Regions from separate parts of the Amycolatopsis sp. CB00013 genome, predicted to be linked through region 2. Evidence: predicted binding sites of a transcription regulator. Region 2 holds the regulator's gene; the other holds the start of a gene.

Region 1 (7,603 bases), on a different contig from region 2:
CGCGCGCAGGAAATTCCGTCGCTTCACTCGTGCCTCCGAGACATCCGCTGATGTGGTGGTGCGGGATGGAGCGGGTCGGAGAGTACGGGCGGAACGGGACATCCAGGTGAATTCGCGGCGTATTCACCGCGAGGAGGGAACTTTCGTAGGGAACCTTCGTGCAGCACTATTTCTTTCGCTTTGCGTAGGCCCGGTGCGTCGGAGCCGCCGCGCTGTGCCGCGATTTCCAGGGCGACGAGTATCCGGTCGAGCGGTGCGCATCCGCCATTGCGGTGGTGGCGACGTCCGATCAGGTGACGCCAGTCGGTGAGATACTCGTCGACCCCGCGCTCGTCGGGGACCGTCCGGAGCAGGGCGCGCAACAGGACTCGCATCTGGTTTTCGTTGCCGGGCAAGGTGTTCCGCGCCAACAGGTCGGCCAAGGTGCTGCGGGACCAACCGGTCGCGGCGGCCAGCGCGCGGATGCTGAGGCCGCTTCGGTCACGGAGTTCGCGCAGTCGCGCCATGAACTCCGTTTCCGTGTTCATCGGGGTGCCTTGGCGGGCGCGGGGTGACGGAGAACGGCGCCGAACAGGGTGATGGCGATCGCCGCGGCGATAGTGGCGCTGGTGCCGGCGAAGGTCAGCGTCGCGGTGAATCCGGTGAGGATGCTCAGGCAGACGATCTGACCGGCCGAAACGCACCTGCGCCTCGGCCGCAACGGGGAAAGAATTCCTTGACTCATGACCTTGCCCTCTCAAGGATCACGCACCCCGGCTGGGTGGCACGCAATGTACGTTATCAAAACGTGATAGGGAGTTTAAGGCGAGTCAATGTCCGGGTTCGTCCGGATCTCGGCAAGCCGAAAGCCCCGGACCCACGAGGGGATCCGGGGCTTCGGCCTCGCGCCGTTACGCCGCTTGGGCGACCGGAGCCGTCGCCGGGGCCAGCGCGATGTCCAGCACGTCGCGGACGTTCGCCACGGCGTGGACGTCCAGCTGTGCCAGCACTTCGGCCGGGACGTCGTCCAGATCGGGCTCGTTGCGCTGCGGGATGATCACCGTCTTCATCCCGGCCCGGTGCGCGGCCAGCAGCTTCTGCTTGACCCCGCCGATCGGCAGCACGCGCCCGGTCAGCGACACCTCACCGGTCATCGCGACGTCCGACTTCACGACCCGGCCCGAAAGCAGGGACGCCAGCGCGGTCGTCATCGTGATGCCGGCGCTCGGCCCGTCCTTGGGCACCGCGCCCGCGGGGACGTGCACGTGGATGCCGCGGTCCTTCAGGTCGCCGACCGGGAGTTCCAGCTCAGCGCCGTGCGAACGCAGGTACGACAACGCGATCTGCACCGATTCCTTCATCACTTCGCCCAGCTGGCCGGTCAGCTGAAGCCCGGTGGAGCCGGACTCCGGATCCGCCAGCGACGCCTCGATGTAGAGGACGTCACCGCCGGCGCCGGTCACCGCCAGCCCGGTGGCCACCCCCGGGGTCGACGTGCGCTGGGTCGACGCGGGCAGCGAGGACTCCGGCAGGTGCCGCGGGCGGCCGAGGTAGGTCTCCAGCCCGTCGGCGTCGATCGTCAGCGGCAGCGCGACCTCGTCCAGCGCGACCTTGGTCGCCACCTTGCGCAGTACCTTCGCGATGGTCCGGTTCGCGTTGCGCACCCCGGCCTCCCGCGTGTACTCGGCGGCGATGCGGCTGAACGCGCCGTCGGTCAGCGTGACGTCGTCCTTGCCGAGACCGGCGCGCTCCAGCTCGCGGGGGAGCAAGTGATCGCGGGCGATGGTGACCTTCTCGTGCTCGGTGTAGCCGTCGAGGGTGACCAGCTCCATCCGGTCCAGCAGCGGGCCGGGAATGGTCTCGAGCGCGTTCGCCGTCGCCAGGAACACGACGTCGGACAGGTCCAGCTCGACCTCGAGGTAGTGGTCGCGGAACGTGTGGTTCTGCTCCGGGTCCAGCACCTCCAGCAACGCCGCCGTCGGATCGCCGCGGTAGTCGGCGCCGACCTTGTCGATCTCGTCGAGCAGCACGACCGGGTTCATCGAACCCGCTTCCTTGATGGCGCGGACGATCCGGCCGGGCAGCGCGCCGACGTACGTGCGGCGGTGACCGCGGATCTCCGCCTCGTCACGGATGCCGCCGAGCGCGACGCGGACGAACTTGCGGCCCATCGCCTTCGCCACGGACTCGCCGAGCGACGTCTTGCCGACCCCCGGAGGACCCGCGAGCGCGAGCACCGCGCCCGACCGCCGTCCGCCGACCGGGCCGAGCCCCGACTCCGCACGACGCTTGCGCACGGCCAGGTACTCGATGATGCGTTCCTTCACATCGTCGAGGCCGGCGTGGTCGGCGTCGAGGATGTCGCGCGCGGCGGCGATGTCGTGGACGTCGGTGGTGCGCTCGTTCCACGGCAGTTCGAGGACCGTGTCCAGCCAAGTGCGGATCCAGCCGCCCTCGGGGGACTGGTCGGAAGTACGCTCCAGTTTGTCCACTTCGGACAGTGCGGCTTTCTTGACCGCGTCCGGCAGCTCGGCGGCCTCGACGCGGGCGCGGTAGTCGTCGTCGTTGGCCGTTCCGTCGAGCTCGCCCAGCTCCTTGCGGATCGCTTCGAGCTGGCGGCGCAGCAGGAACTCCTTCTGCTGCTTCTCCATGCCCTCCTGGACGTCCTTGCGGATGGTGTCGGTGACCTCGAGCTCGGCCAGCTGTTCGCGGCTCCACTCGAGGGCCTTCTCGAGCCGCGCCGAGACGTCGAGGGTGGAGAGCAGTTCGAGTTTCTGCTCGGTTTTGAGGTATGACGAGTTGCCCGCGAGGTCGGCGAGCGCGGACGGGTCTTCGACCTCCTGGACGGCGTCGATCATCTGCCAGCCGCCACGCTGCTGGAGGATCGCGAGGACGACGCTCTTGTACTCGGACGCGAGCTTCGCGGAGTTGTCGTCGGTGGTCTCGGTGGCGACCTCGGCGTGGACCCAGCGAGCGGCGCCGGGACCGTCGGCGATGCGGCCGACGACGGCGCGGCGGGTACCGCGCAACAGCACCGCGGTCTTGCCGCCGGGCACGCGCCCGATGCGTTCGACGGTCGCGATGGTGCCGAGTTCGGCGTATTCGCCGTGGACGCGGGGGACGATCAGCACCTCGGCCTTGGTGGCGGCGCTGGACCGGATCCCCGGGAAGGAAGCCTGGGCAGGCGTGTTGGCCTGGGCGGACTCCACCGCGGCGCGCGTCTCCGTGTCGGCGAGGTCGAGCGGGACGATCATGCCCGGCAGCACGACGTCGTCATCGAGCGGGAGGACGGGCAGGAGGCGGTTGTCGGTCATCTGTGCACTCCTCGGTTAGTTGAGTCTGCCTAGCTCAACTCTCCGATCGACCCGTTTGTTTCCTTTCCGCGTTCGCCGTCAGCGATCACTCATTCATCCGACCTCTGCTCGGTCCGCGTCGCCTTTAGCCCCCTAAACGCGACGCGAACCAGTGAGAGGTCGGAGGTCAGGGGTGCACCGAGACACCGCACCAGGCGAACGGGCGGGCGCCTTCTTCGTCCCGCCGCAGCTCCCGCACGGGCCGCCAGTCGGGCAGGTGGACGATGCCGGGTTCCAGCAGCGGCCAGTCCCCGAAGAGCGGCTCGATCTCTTCGCGGTCCCGCATCCACACCGGGTTGCTCGTCTTCCGGTACTGCTCGACCATCCAGTGCAGCCCGTCGGCGTCCTCGCCGGTCTGGCCGCCGAAGCTCATGTGCGACAGCCCCAGCCAGCTGCCCGGCGCGAGCGCGTTCCGGTACGTCGCGACCAGCGCGGGCGGATCGTCGTGCGGGCCGGCGAAATGCAGGACGGCCATCATCATCAGGCATACCGGCTGGTCGAAGTCGATCAGCCGCAGCGTCTCCGGATGCCGCAGGACGTCCTTCGGCCGCCGCATGTCCGCATGGACGATCCCCGCCCAGTCGGTCGCCTCGTGGCGTTCGAGGATCAGCTCCGCGTGCGCCACCGCCACCGGCTCGTAGTCGACGTACACGACCTTCGCCGTCTCGCCCGGCTCCAGTTCTTCCTGCACGATCTCGTGCACGTTCCCGGCCGTCGGGACACCGGAGCCCAGATCGATGAACTGCCGGATCCCCGCGTCCAGCGCCGCGCGCACGACCCGGTTCATGAACTCGCGGTTGTGCCGCGCGCCCGGTTTGACCCAGCGCCACTGCTTTTCCAGCGCGCGGGCGAACTCGCGGTCGACCGCCCAGTTGTGGGTCCCGCCGAGGAACCAGTCGTAGATCCTCGCCGCGGACGGCTTTTCGGTGTCGACCCCGGTCGGCGCCACCGGGGCCGCGTCATCGTCCCTCTTCACGAGAACGAGCCTATCCGGATCAAGGCACCGCGGGACGCCGCTGCCAGTACGTCCACAGCGGCCGGTAGCCCTGCGCATACCAGAACGGCGTCGAGCGCGGATTGGCCAGCGCGTGGTGCAGCAGCACGGCGTCGGTGCCGCATTCGTCGAAGACCTGGTGCGCGTGCGCGGCAAGCGCCGTCCCCACCCCGCTCGACCGCGCCTGTTCCGCCACCGCCAGCGACGACAGGTAGCCGACCTTCTCGGCCGCGACCCGGCCGCGGATCCACGCCGTGTCGCCGGGGAACTGCACCCGCACCATGCCCAGCGGACGGCCGTACAGCTCGGCGATCCACAACGTCGGATTTTCCCGGCCCAACTGTTTCGACAGGTCCGCCGTGATCGTTTCCTCCGCGCCCTCGCGCAAAGTGACAGAACCGAACTGCGCGTCATAACGCTGCAATTCCAGTTCGAGTCCGACGGCGGTTTCGAGATCATCCGCTTCGGCGGGCCGGATGTGCACCCCGGGAGTGGCGGGCGGTCCGGTCACGGCGAGCCGGTCGGCCGGGCGGACCGCGATCACCAGCACCGGTGCGAAGCCGCGGCGCAGCAATTCGGCCGAGCCGGGGGAGTCCCGGCTGGGCCGCACCACGGTCGCCGCCGTCTCGACATCCCCAGGTGGGGCCACGGTCTTCAGATGTTCATCCCATCGGGTGAGTAATGCGTCGAGGGCGGCTTCCGGGCGGGGTCCGGTGAGGCGGGCTTCGAGGCGATGCTCGACGAGGGCCCGCCACGGAGAGTCAACGGAATCGGGACCCGCCTCGGTCCGTACCGACAATCCGGCGGCGGCCGAGTCGCCTGCCGTCGCGGAGAGTGACACGGAGCCCTCGACAGGCTCCAGTGCAGGCATTTCGGGGAGCAGGGCGTCCACGGTGGCGAGCCGCTCGGCGTGCCCGGCGGCGATGGCGTGGCTATTCATAGGGCTATTCAAGCCCCTACTGACGGGTCCGCCGGGAACTTCACGAGATTGGCCGGAGCGTGGCGCCAGGTGACTTCCGGTAGTCGGAAGGAACGCGAATAACGCTCCCATTTCACCCCTTGGTCCACGCAGGTCAGCGCGACGCGCCCATTGTTAACCCTGGGGTGATCTCATACTGTCTCGAATGGGACTTGGGTACGCCCTCCGGGGTACTGTATTGCCCTCGTCCCCGAGGTCGCGGTAGGACAAGACCGGTTGGGCAGCCGGGAAGGAAGGTCGGATGCCGGACACGAACGGCAGGCCCGGGAGCGCCGCACAGGCGACAGCGGGCAAGGGAGGCGCCGTTACGGAGGCTCGTACCGACGAGCGACGGTTCCGCGTCTACACCTTCGCGGTACTCACCATGGGCATCGCCGCCGCGGCCGCGGTCAGCCTTTGGCTGGACTTCGAGGCTTCGGACGATCTGTTGTGGATCGGGCCGATCCTCGCCCTCGCGTTCCTGCTCGCCGAACAGCTCGGCATCAACGTCGACGTCCGCAGCGGCATCTCGTGGACGATCTCGTTCACCGAGATCCCGCTGGTCATCGGTTTCTTCGTCGCTCCCTTCGAAGTCGTGCTCGCCGCGCATCTCGCGGCGGGGATCGGGACCTTGCTTGCCCGCAAGGTCGCCGGACGCGTGCTCTACAACGCCGGCGCCTTCCTGCTGGAGATCACCGGCGCGTTCGCCGTGGCAGGACTGGTGAAACAGGCCTCCGGCGCCCACGACATGACCTGGATCGCCGCGCTGGCCGGTACTTTGACCGCGCCGCTGGTCAGCACGTTGCTCGCGCTCGCCGCCGTCCGCGTGCTGCGCCGCCGCATGCGCGTCAGCACCGCGATCCGGCTGACCGGCCGCATCCTCGTCGTCGGCTTCGTCAACGCCTCGGTCGGTCTTTCCGGTTATTTGGTCATTTCCGGGACGCCGAAGGCCTGGCCGCTCGTGCTCGCCGTGTTCCTCGGGCTCACCGCGTTGTACTGGGCGTACTCGGATCTGCTGCGCGAGCAACGCGACATGGAAGCGTTGTCCGACGTCAGCCTGATGGTCGCGCGCTCCGGTCAGCAGGCCGCCGCACGGCCCGCCGGGCGCGCGGACGAACTCGTCGGCGGCGTCGATGTCCGTGAGTGGGCGACCATCGCCGAACGCATCAAGGACCAACTCGCCGCCGGCCGCGTCGTGCTGAGGCTTCGACTGGAGCCGAAGGACACCATGCGGATGGTCGTCGCGGGCGACGAACTGCCGCCTGTCGACCCGGCCGCCGACGACCCGCTGCTGCGCCTGCCCGGCGCGCACGTCCGTCACTTCCGGATCACCGAAGCCAATCCCGACGTCCGCTCCGCGCTGCTCGACCGCGGCGCGCAGGAGGCGCTGGTCGTCCCGCTGCGCAGCGCGAACCAGCTCCTCGGCGTCGTCGAAGCGCACGACAGGCTGAGCCGCTGGCGTGGGTTCGGCAAGTACGACGTCCAACTGCTCGGCACGATGGCCAGCCACCTCGCGACGTCGCTGGACAACCGGCGCCTGCTCGCGACCCTGCGCCACGACGCGTACCACGACCCGCTGACCGGCCTGCTCAACCGGCCGGGCTTCCGCCAGGTCGCCAAGGAACCGTTGCGGGAACAGGTCGACGCGGTCGTGCTCCGGGTCGACTTGGACGTCTTCTCCACCGTCAGCGACGCCCTCGGCTACGTCTGGGCCGACCGGATGGTCATCGCCGCGGGCCGCCGGATCCGCGACGCGCTCGGCCCCGACGTCCCGCTCGCCAGGCTCGAAGGCGCGTCGTTCGCGGCGCTCCTCGTCGGCTGCGCGCCGGAACGCGCCCAGGCCGCCGCGGAACTGCTTCGCGCGGAACTCGTCGCCCCGTACCCGGTCGACCGGCTCTCCGTCGAAGCCAACGCGATGATCGGCTACGCCACCTCTTCGGCGGAAGACGACGAGCAGGTCGACGTCGACGGGCTCCTGCAGCGCGCCGACGTCGCCGTCCGCGCGACCAAGGGCGGCGAAGAGGTCCGTGGCTACATGGCCAGCATGGGCCAGATCTTCATGCGCCGGTTCCAGATGGTCACGCAGTTCCGGCAGTCGCTCGAAGAAGGCCAGCTGAGCGTCCACTACCAGCCGAAGATCACCTTGCCGAATCGGCAGATCCAGGGTGTCGAGGCGCTCGTGCGCTGGGTTCACCCGGAGTTCGGCAGGCTCGGCCCGGACGAGTTCGTCCCGGCGATCGAAGCCGCCGGCCTCATCGGCGTCCTGACGTCGTTCGTGCTCGAAGAGTCGTTGAAGCGCGTGCGCAAGTGGCTCGACGA
Region 2 (7,603 bases):
TCCCGATGAGGAAGAAGTCCATCGTGAGCGCGAAGAGACCGCTGAACACGATGAGCGCCAGGTACGGACGGTCCCGCCAGACCCGCACGGACCCCGGGCACCGCCGCAGGTGCCGAGGGGCGGGCGTCACGAGAGTCGAGAGGATGGCGGCGGCGATGACGAAGGTGGCGACGTCGATCATCACGGCGACGTAGAGGCCTTCGCGCCCGATCCAGACCAGCAGCCCTGCCGCCGCGAGCCCGCCCAGCCCGAAGCCCGCGGAGCGGACCATCGCGGCTTCGGCGAACGGCCGGTCCTTCGGCCCTTCGCCCGCGACGTCGGCGATGAGCGAGAACTGCGAGCTGTAGAACAGCTGCTGCCCTGCCGCGAGCATGACGGACGCGCCGACGACCCCGGCGAAGCCGCGGGCCAGCAGGAAAGCACCCACCCCGGCGGCCTGCAGGACGTGGGCGCAGATCATCACCGTCCGCGGGCCGATCAGGTCGACGAGCCGTCCGGCGAACGCGGGGACGAGCAGGCCGGCCAACGCACCGAGAGTGACCGCACTCCCCGCCTGAGCGAGGGGGAGACCCACCACGCGGATGACGAAGACCAGCCCGAGCGGGAGGAACAGTCCCGAGCCGAAGTTGTCGATTCCCAAGGCGACCAGCAATGCGACCCGGTTACGCACAGATACGACGCTACCGGCGTCACAGCGCTACGAAAGGTCCGTTCAGTCAAGACCGGCGGGTAGCAACGGCCGCCCTCAAACGTCGCAGGTCCGCACGGACAGGGCGGCGCGGACGTCGGCGTTCATCTCCGCCAGGCGGGTGGTCAGTTCGAGGACCTTTTCGTCGTCCCAGCCGCCCAGCGCGCGCTCCATGAACTCCAGATAACCGGCCCGTCTGCGGCCCAGCTCCGCGCGCCCGCGCTCGGAGATGCTGATGATCGACGCGCGGCCGTCTTCGGGCGCCGGACGGCGGTCGACCATGCCCGCCGCGGACAGCTGGGAAATTTGACGACTTACGACCGAAAGGTCCACAAAGCGTCGTTTGGCCAACTCGGAAGGGCGTGCCTCGCCGTGCTTCGCCAGATCCGACAGCAGCATCGCGGCCGCCGGATGCAACCCGGGGTCGTCCTGCCACGCCTGCATTATCCAGGCGTGCTGCAGCTGCGAGGCGGCCTTCAACTCACGCATCAGCTCGACCCTGGCGTCGTCCGCGGAGCTCATCGGTCCCTCCTGGCTACTTGTACAGTACAACTTTATTCGGCGACACTTGCGTAAGACAACTATTTACCTCGTGAGATCGCCCACTGTGGACCGGCTTCGAGTACACCCGTCCGGAGCAACGATGCAGGCAAAAGGTCTCTCGGCGGCTAGTCTCGCGAACGAGCCGGAACTCAGCCGACCGGCCGACAGCCACTGACCGGAGAGGTGAATGATCCGTGAATTCTTCTCCAGTGGACCCTCGTACGTGAATCCGGGGAACTGTCTTCCGGTATGCGCTTCCCGATCAGCGACTCCCAGCCCGTGACGGCCGACGCGGTCAGCCCGGTCCCGCGGTCTTCGGCGCCGCGTGAAGCGCCGCCCGCCGTCACCGCGATGGTGCGGCTCATCCGGGACACCTGGGCGAAGTCGGAACCCTTCATCCCGGAGATCTCGCAGTTCTTCTACGGGATGCTGTTCACCCTCGCGCCTGCCACCCGCGACTTCTTCCCCATCAACATGGAGGTCCAGCGCGGCAGGCTGGTCCGCGCGCTGGTCCACATCGTGCAGATGGTCGACCGGCCGGACGATCTCGTCCCGTTCCTGACCCAGCTCGGCCGCGACCACCGCAAGTTCGGCGTCATCCCGCGGCACTACGAGGCCGTCGGCACCGCGCTGCTCGCCTCGCTCAAGAACCACCTCGGTCCGGACTGGACACCCGAGGTCGAACGGGCCTGGGCGGAGGCGTTCACCATCGTCGCCCGCGCGATGCAGGAGGCCGCCGCGGCCGACGTCAACCCGGCGTCGTGGTCGGCGACCGTACTCGAACACCGGCGGCTCACCTGGGATCTCGCCCTGGTCCGCGTCCAGCCCGAATTCCCGGTGCCCTACCTGCCCGGCCAGTACATGAGCGTCGAAGTACCGCAGCGGCCGAGGCTCTGGCGCTACCTTTCGCCGGCGAACGCGCCGCGCGAGGACGGCGGCATCGAGTTCCACGTGCGCGCGGTCGACGGCGGCTGGGTGTCGCGCGCCATCGTGAGCCACACGCAGCCCGGCGACGTCTGGCGGCTCGGACCGCCGCTCGGCAGGCTTTCGGTCGACCGGACCGACGGCCGCGACGTCCTGATGATCGCGGGCGGCACCGGTGTCGCGCCGCTGCGCGCCATCTTGGACGATCTGGCGCAGTGGGGCGAGAACCCGAAAGTGCAGTTGTTCTACGGCGGACCGTCGCGTGAGGACCTCTACGACCTCGACGAGTTGCGCGCCCTGGCGGCCACGAACCCGTGGCTCACCGTGACCCCGGTGGTCGAGCACGGTGAAGAAGCCCCCGGCTGCGTGCAGGGCACGCTCGCGGAAGCCGTTACACAGCAAGGATCCTGGCCGGGGCACCGGATCCTCGTCGCCGGCTCGCCCGCGATGATCCGGGCGACGGTGTCCCGGATGCTGGTCGCGGGCAGCGCGCTCGACCAGATCGCGTACGACCCCTTCACCATCGACTAGGCAATTCGATTCCACAATGGTGTTCGGCCGCGTTACGTGATCTCGTAAGCACAGAGAAAAACCCACCCGATCGGCCGATCACGCATTCCTTTACTTAGTGCCAGACGGGGTTGACGGCGCGTATATCGTTTGCTCCGTTCGAGCGGGAAACAAACATTCGTGGATCCTTTCGCGACTTTCGGGCATACAGTCGAGAACCCTCGGGGGAACACGAGCACGATGACATCGGGTCTGGAGAATATGCCCGATCCAACTGGAGAAAATCGTTCACCCATGACCGCCGAAACAGTGAAGTACGAGCATCCGCCCAGTTCGTCCAGATCCTCACCGATTCCCGTCCCACCCTTGATCGAGACGCCGACGGCGGACAAGTCCGTCCAGCTGGCCAAGCTCATCAGGGAGAGTTTCGCCGCCGTCGAAACGAAGTCCGAGGAGTTGTCCCAATACTTCTACGGGGCACTCTTCGCCGTTTCACCCGACGCCAGGGCGCTCTTCCCGATCAACATGGCCACGCAGCGAAATCGTTTGCTGCGCGCCCTCGTCTACGTCGTGCAGATGGTGGACCGGCCCGACGAACTGGCCACGTTCCTCAGCCAGCTCGGCCGGGACCACCGGAAGTTCGACGTCCTCGGCCGCCATTACGACGCCGTCGGCGTCGCACTGATCGCCGCGTTGAAAAGGTTCTTGAAGGACGACTGGACTCCCGAGGTGGAGGACGCCTGGGTCACCGCATACGGCGTCATTTCGAAGAGCATGCGCGAGGCCGCGGGCAAGGAGGTCGGGCCGGCGTGGTGGAAGGCGACCGTCATCGAACACCGCGTCGTGTCCCGTGACGTCGCCATCGTCAAGGTGCGCACCGATCAGCCGCTGCCGTACCGGGCCGGCGGCTATGTGAGCGTCGAGGTCCCGCAACGGCCGCGGATGTGGCGGTACTTCTCGCCCGCCACCGCGCCGCACGACGACGGGACGATGGAGTTCCACGTGCACGCCGTGCGCGGCGGCTGGGTCTCGCGCGCGATCGTCCACCACACCCGGTTCGGCGACGTCTGGCGCCTCGGCCCGTCGCTCGGCGCGCTTTCGGTGAATCACACGGAAAGCCGTCCGCTGCTGATGATCGGCGGCGGCACCGGCGTCGCGCCGTTGCTCGCCCTGCTCGACGACATGTCGCGCTGGAAGAACAACCCGCCGGTGCACCTCTTCTTCGGCGGGCGCCGTCCGGAAGACCTCTACGCCCTCGACGAACTCCGCGGGCTCACCGTCACCTGCCCTTGGCTGACGGTGACACCGGTGACCGAGGAAGGCGCCGTCACCGGCGGCGACCGCGGCACGCTGGCGACGGCGGTGACGCAGCGCGGGGCCTGGAAGGAGCGTGACGTGTACGTCGCCGGGTCGCCGTCGATGATCCGGGCGACCATCGCGAAACTGCTCGCCGCGGGCACGGACCTCGGCCGGATCAAGTACGACCCCTTCACCCTGGACTGAGGTGATACTTCGTTCGTATTAGGCCGATCGGCTGTTCCACCTGGGCCCGACGCAGCAGTAGGTCAGTGAATCATTGACCACGGTCACCGGCGGATTTATGGTCTAGACCACATTGCTCCCCCTCACGGGAACACCGTCGTTCCATCCCCAGGAGCCGGCATGACCGTCAAACGCAAGCTCGTGGCAGCCGCCGCCGGTGCGATCCTCGCCCCGATCGCCATCGTGGCCATCCCGCAGGTGGCCAGCGCCCACGGCTATGTGCTGTCCCCGCCCAGCCGCCAGGCGAACTGCGCCCAAGGCAAGGTTTCCGGCTGCGGCGCCATCGTCTACGAACCGCAGAGCGTCGAAGGCCCCAAGGGGCTCCGCAGCTGCAACGGCGGCCTTCCCGGATTCGCCGAACTCAACGACGAGTCGAAGCCGTGGCCCGCCGCGTCGGTCGGCAACAGCGTGACCTTCAACTGGAAGTTCACCGCCTACCACCGGACCACGAACTACGAGTACTACATCGGCGGCACCAAGATCGCCGACATCAGCGGGAACAACTCCGCGCCGAAGGACCCGACGTCGCACACGGTGAGCCTGAACGGCTTCAGCGGCCGCCAGAAGGTGCTCGCCATCTGGAACATCGCGGACACGCCGATGGCCTTCTACAGCTGCATCGACCTGCAGATCGGCGGCGGCACCCCGCCCACCAGCACCAGCAACCCGCCGACCACCAGCAACCCGCCCACGACGTCGAACCCGCCGACCAGCACCAGTAACCCGCCCACCGGCGGCACCTGGGCGGCCGGGACGTCCTACGCGGTCGGCAACACGGTGACCTACGGCGGCGCGACCTACCGCTGCCAGATGGCGCATACCGCGATCCAAGGCTGGGAACCGCCGAACACCCCCGCGCTGTGGACGCGGCAGTGAAGCTGGCCCTCGTTCTCGTCGCCGGTCTCGTGGCCCTCGCGGGCTGCGGGACCGGTGATGGCTCATCCACCAACGCCGGCGCCCCGATCTCCCCGGTTCCCCAGTCGGCCGGGGCGTCCGCGGAGTACAACGACGCCGACGTGATGTTCCTGCAGATGATGATCGCCCACAACGACCAGGGCGTGGAGATCGTCAAGCTGGTCAAGGCCAAGCAGGGGCAGAAGCAGGAGCTCAAGGACCTCGCGGCCGCCATCGAGGCGACCCAGCAGACCGAGACGACCGACATGCGGAACCGGCTGAAGGCCTGGGGCAAACCCGAGACGGGTTCCATGGACCCGAAGGCGCACCACCATCACGGTGGCGACGGGCTCACCGACAAGGGCCTGCTCGACGCACTGTCCAAAAAGGATGGTGCGGAGTTCAGTCTGGACTTCGCCGACATCTTCGTGGCGCACCAGCACAACGGGGTCGCGCTGGCGAGGACCGAGCTGAAGGACGGGAAGAACCCCGAGTCGAAGGCTCTGGCCCAGCGGATCCAGGACTCGCGCACCGGCGAGGTCCAGCAGATCCGGACCCTGGTCCCCGGCCAATGACGCATTCAGAGGACTAAACGCGTGAAGTACGTGAAGGCCCCCTTCATTGCGTCTAGCGCAGTGAAGGGGGCCTTCACGTACTCACGAGGGCTGGCGACCCGCGGCATTCAGAGGACTAATTGCGTTTTTTGGGCTTCCAGACCACGAGGGCCGTCTGCTGCCGCAAGGGAACGAGATCCTTGCGGTAGGAGGCGTGCACGGCCGCGGCCGTCTGTTCGGCGGTGAGGTACGCCGCCGTGAGCTCCTCGGTCAGTTCGGCGATGCGCGCGCGGAGCGCGTCGACCTGGTTCTCCAGCTCGATGATCCGCTTGATGCCCGCGAGGTTGACACCGTCCTCTTGGGACAGTCGCTGCACTTCGCGCAGCAACGCGATGTCCCGCATCGAGTAACGCCGTCCACCACCGGAGGTCCGGCCCGGCGACACGAGACCCTGGCGGTCGTAGGACCGCAGGGTCTGCGCGTGCAGGCCGGAAAGCTGTGCCGCCACCGAAATGACGAACACCGGGGTGTCCTCGTCCGCACCGTGCGGCAGCCCGCCGAACATCGTGCTCACCTGCCTTCGAGAAGTTCGGTGATCTCCGGTCGCGGGTCGTGGCCGGACATGGCTTCCGCGTACGCCTCCAGCGCTTCACGGGCCTTGTCGTCCAATTTGGCCGGGATGGCCGCCTGCAGGGTGACCAGCAGATCGCCCTGCGAACCGTCACGCTTCGCGATTCCCTTGCCGCGCACGCGAAGCACGCGACCGCTCGCCGTACCCTGCGGCACCTTCAGCGAGACCTTGCCCTCGAGCGTCGGCACGGTGATCGTGCCGCCGAGGGCCAGCTCCGTGAAGGACACCGGCACGGTGATCGTCAGGTCGAGGTCCTTGCGCCCGAACAACGTGTGCGGAGCGACGTGCACGCGGACGTACAGGTCGCCCGGCTGCGCGCCGCCACGGCCCGGTTCGCCCTGGCCCGCCAGCCGGATCCGCTGGTCGTCGGCGACGCCCGGCGGGATCCGCACGGTCAGGGTGCGCGTACGGGTGCTGACGCCCTCGCCCGCGCATTCCGGGCACGGGTCGTCGATGATCTGGCCGCGACCGCGGCAGTCGCGGCACGGCTCGGAGAACGCGAACGCGCCCTGGCTGCGGCTGACCAGCCCGCTGCCCTGGCAGGTCGCACACGTCCTCGGGGAGGTCCCCGGTTTCGCGCCGTTGCCACCGCAGGTGGAACAGGTCGCCGGGCTCGACAGCCGCAGCGGCAGGGTCGCGCCCTTGACCGCCTCGGCGAAATCGATCCGGACGTCGGTCTCCACGTCCGCGCCGCGTTGCGGCCGGTTCGCCGTGGCACCGGCCGCGGCGCCGCGGCGGCCGAACAGCCCGCCGAGGATGTCGCCGAGACCGCCGAAGCCGCCCTGCTGCTGCCCCGCCTGGCCGAAGATGTCGCCGACGTCGAACCCACCGCCGCCGGCACCGCCACCCGGGAAGCCGAAGCCGCCGGGACCGCCGGAGCCGAAGAGGCGGCGAGCCTCGTCGTACTCCTTGCGCTTGGCCGTGTCGGACAGCACGCCGTACGCCTCGGAGACCGCCTTGAACTTCTTCTCGGCCTCCGCGTTGCCCGCGTTGGCGTCGGGGTGGTTCTCCTTGGCCAGCTTGCGGTAGGCCTTCTTGATCTCGTCCGCGGTGGCGTCGGAGGAGACGCCCAGTTCACGGTAGAAGTCCTTACCGATCCATTCCCGTGCACTCACCGAACGTCTCCTCCTTTCACGCCGTATCGCCGATCAGCGGTTGTTCTCATCGAAAAGTTCGCCCTCGAGCGGCAGCTCGCCGCCCACCGGCGGGTCCACCGGGGCGCCACCCGGCTCGTGGTCGGTGACCCCGACCATCGCCGGACGCAGCACGCGCTCGCCGAAGCGGTAACCACGGCGCATGACCATGGTGACCGTCGGC

Evidence for each region. Region 2 encodes HspR, which represses chaperone genes until heat shock. Its sites were predicted from a motif close to ANNTTGAGTNNNNNNNACTCAANNT; they were not measured.
Region 1: the regulator HspR is predicted to act here: its motif matches at 3,310-3,334, upstream of lon (endopeptidase La).

Annotation. Positions count from the first base shown of each region.
Region 1 covers NZ_LIWC01000004.1:130,686-138,288, forward strand. The annotation lists gene AMK34_RS27200 (alkaline phosphatase PhoX) at 1-27, opposite strand, end outside; gene AMK34_RS27205 (helix-turn-helix domain-containing protein) at 24-527, opposite strand; gene AMK34_RS27210 (hypothetical protein) at 524-724, opposite strand; gene lon (endopeptidase La) at 891-3,293, opposite strand; gene AMK34_RS27220 (SAM-dependent methyltransferase) at 3,460-4,308, opposite strand; gene AMK34_RS27225 (GNAT family N-acetyltransferase) at 4,328-5,266, opposite strand; gene AMK34_RS27230 (putative bifunctional diguanylate cyclase/phosphodiesterase) at 5,547-7,603, shown strand, end outside.
Region 2 covers NZ_LIWC01000002.1:1,149,425-1,157,027, forward strand. The annotation lists gene AMK34_RS15555 (MFS transporter) at 1-670, opposite strand, end outside; gene AMK34_RS15560 (MarR family winged helix-turn-helix transcriptional regulator) at 746-1,210, opposite strand; gene AMK34_RS15565 (globin domain-containing protein) at 1,481-2,686, shown strand; gene AMK34_RS15570 (globin domain-containing protein) at 2,960-4,168, shown strand; gene AMK34_RS15575 (lytic polysaccharide monooxygenase) at 4,328-5,083, shown strand; gene AMK34_RS15580 (DUF305 domain-containing protein) at 5,080-5,676, shown strand; gene AMK34_RS15585 (heat shock protein transcriptional repressor HspR) at 5,792-6,220, opposite strand; gene dnaJ (molecular chaperone DnaJ) at 6,226-7,401, opposite strand; gene grpE (nucleotide exchange factor GrpE) at 7,435-7,603, opposite strand, start outside.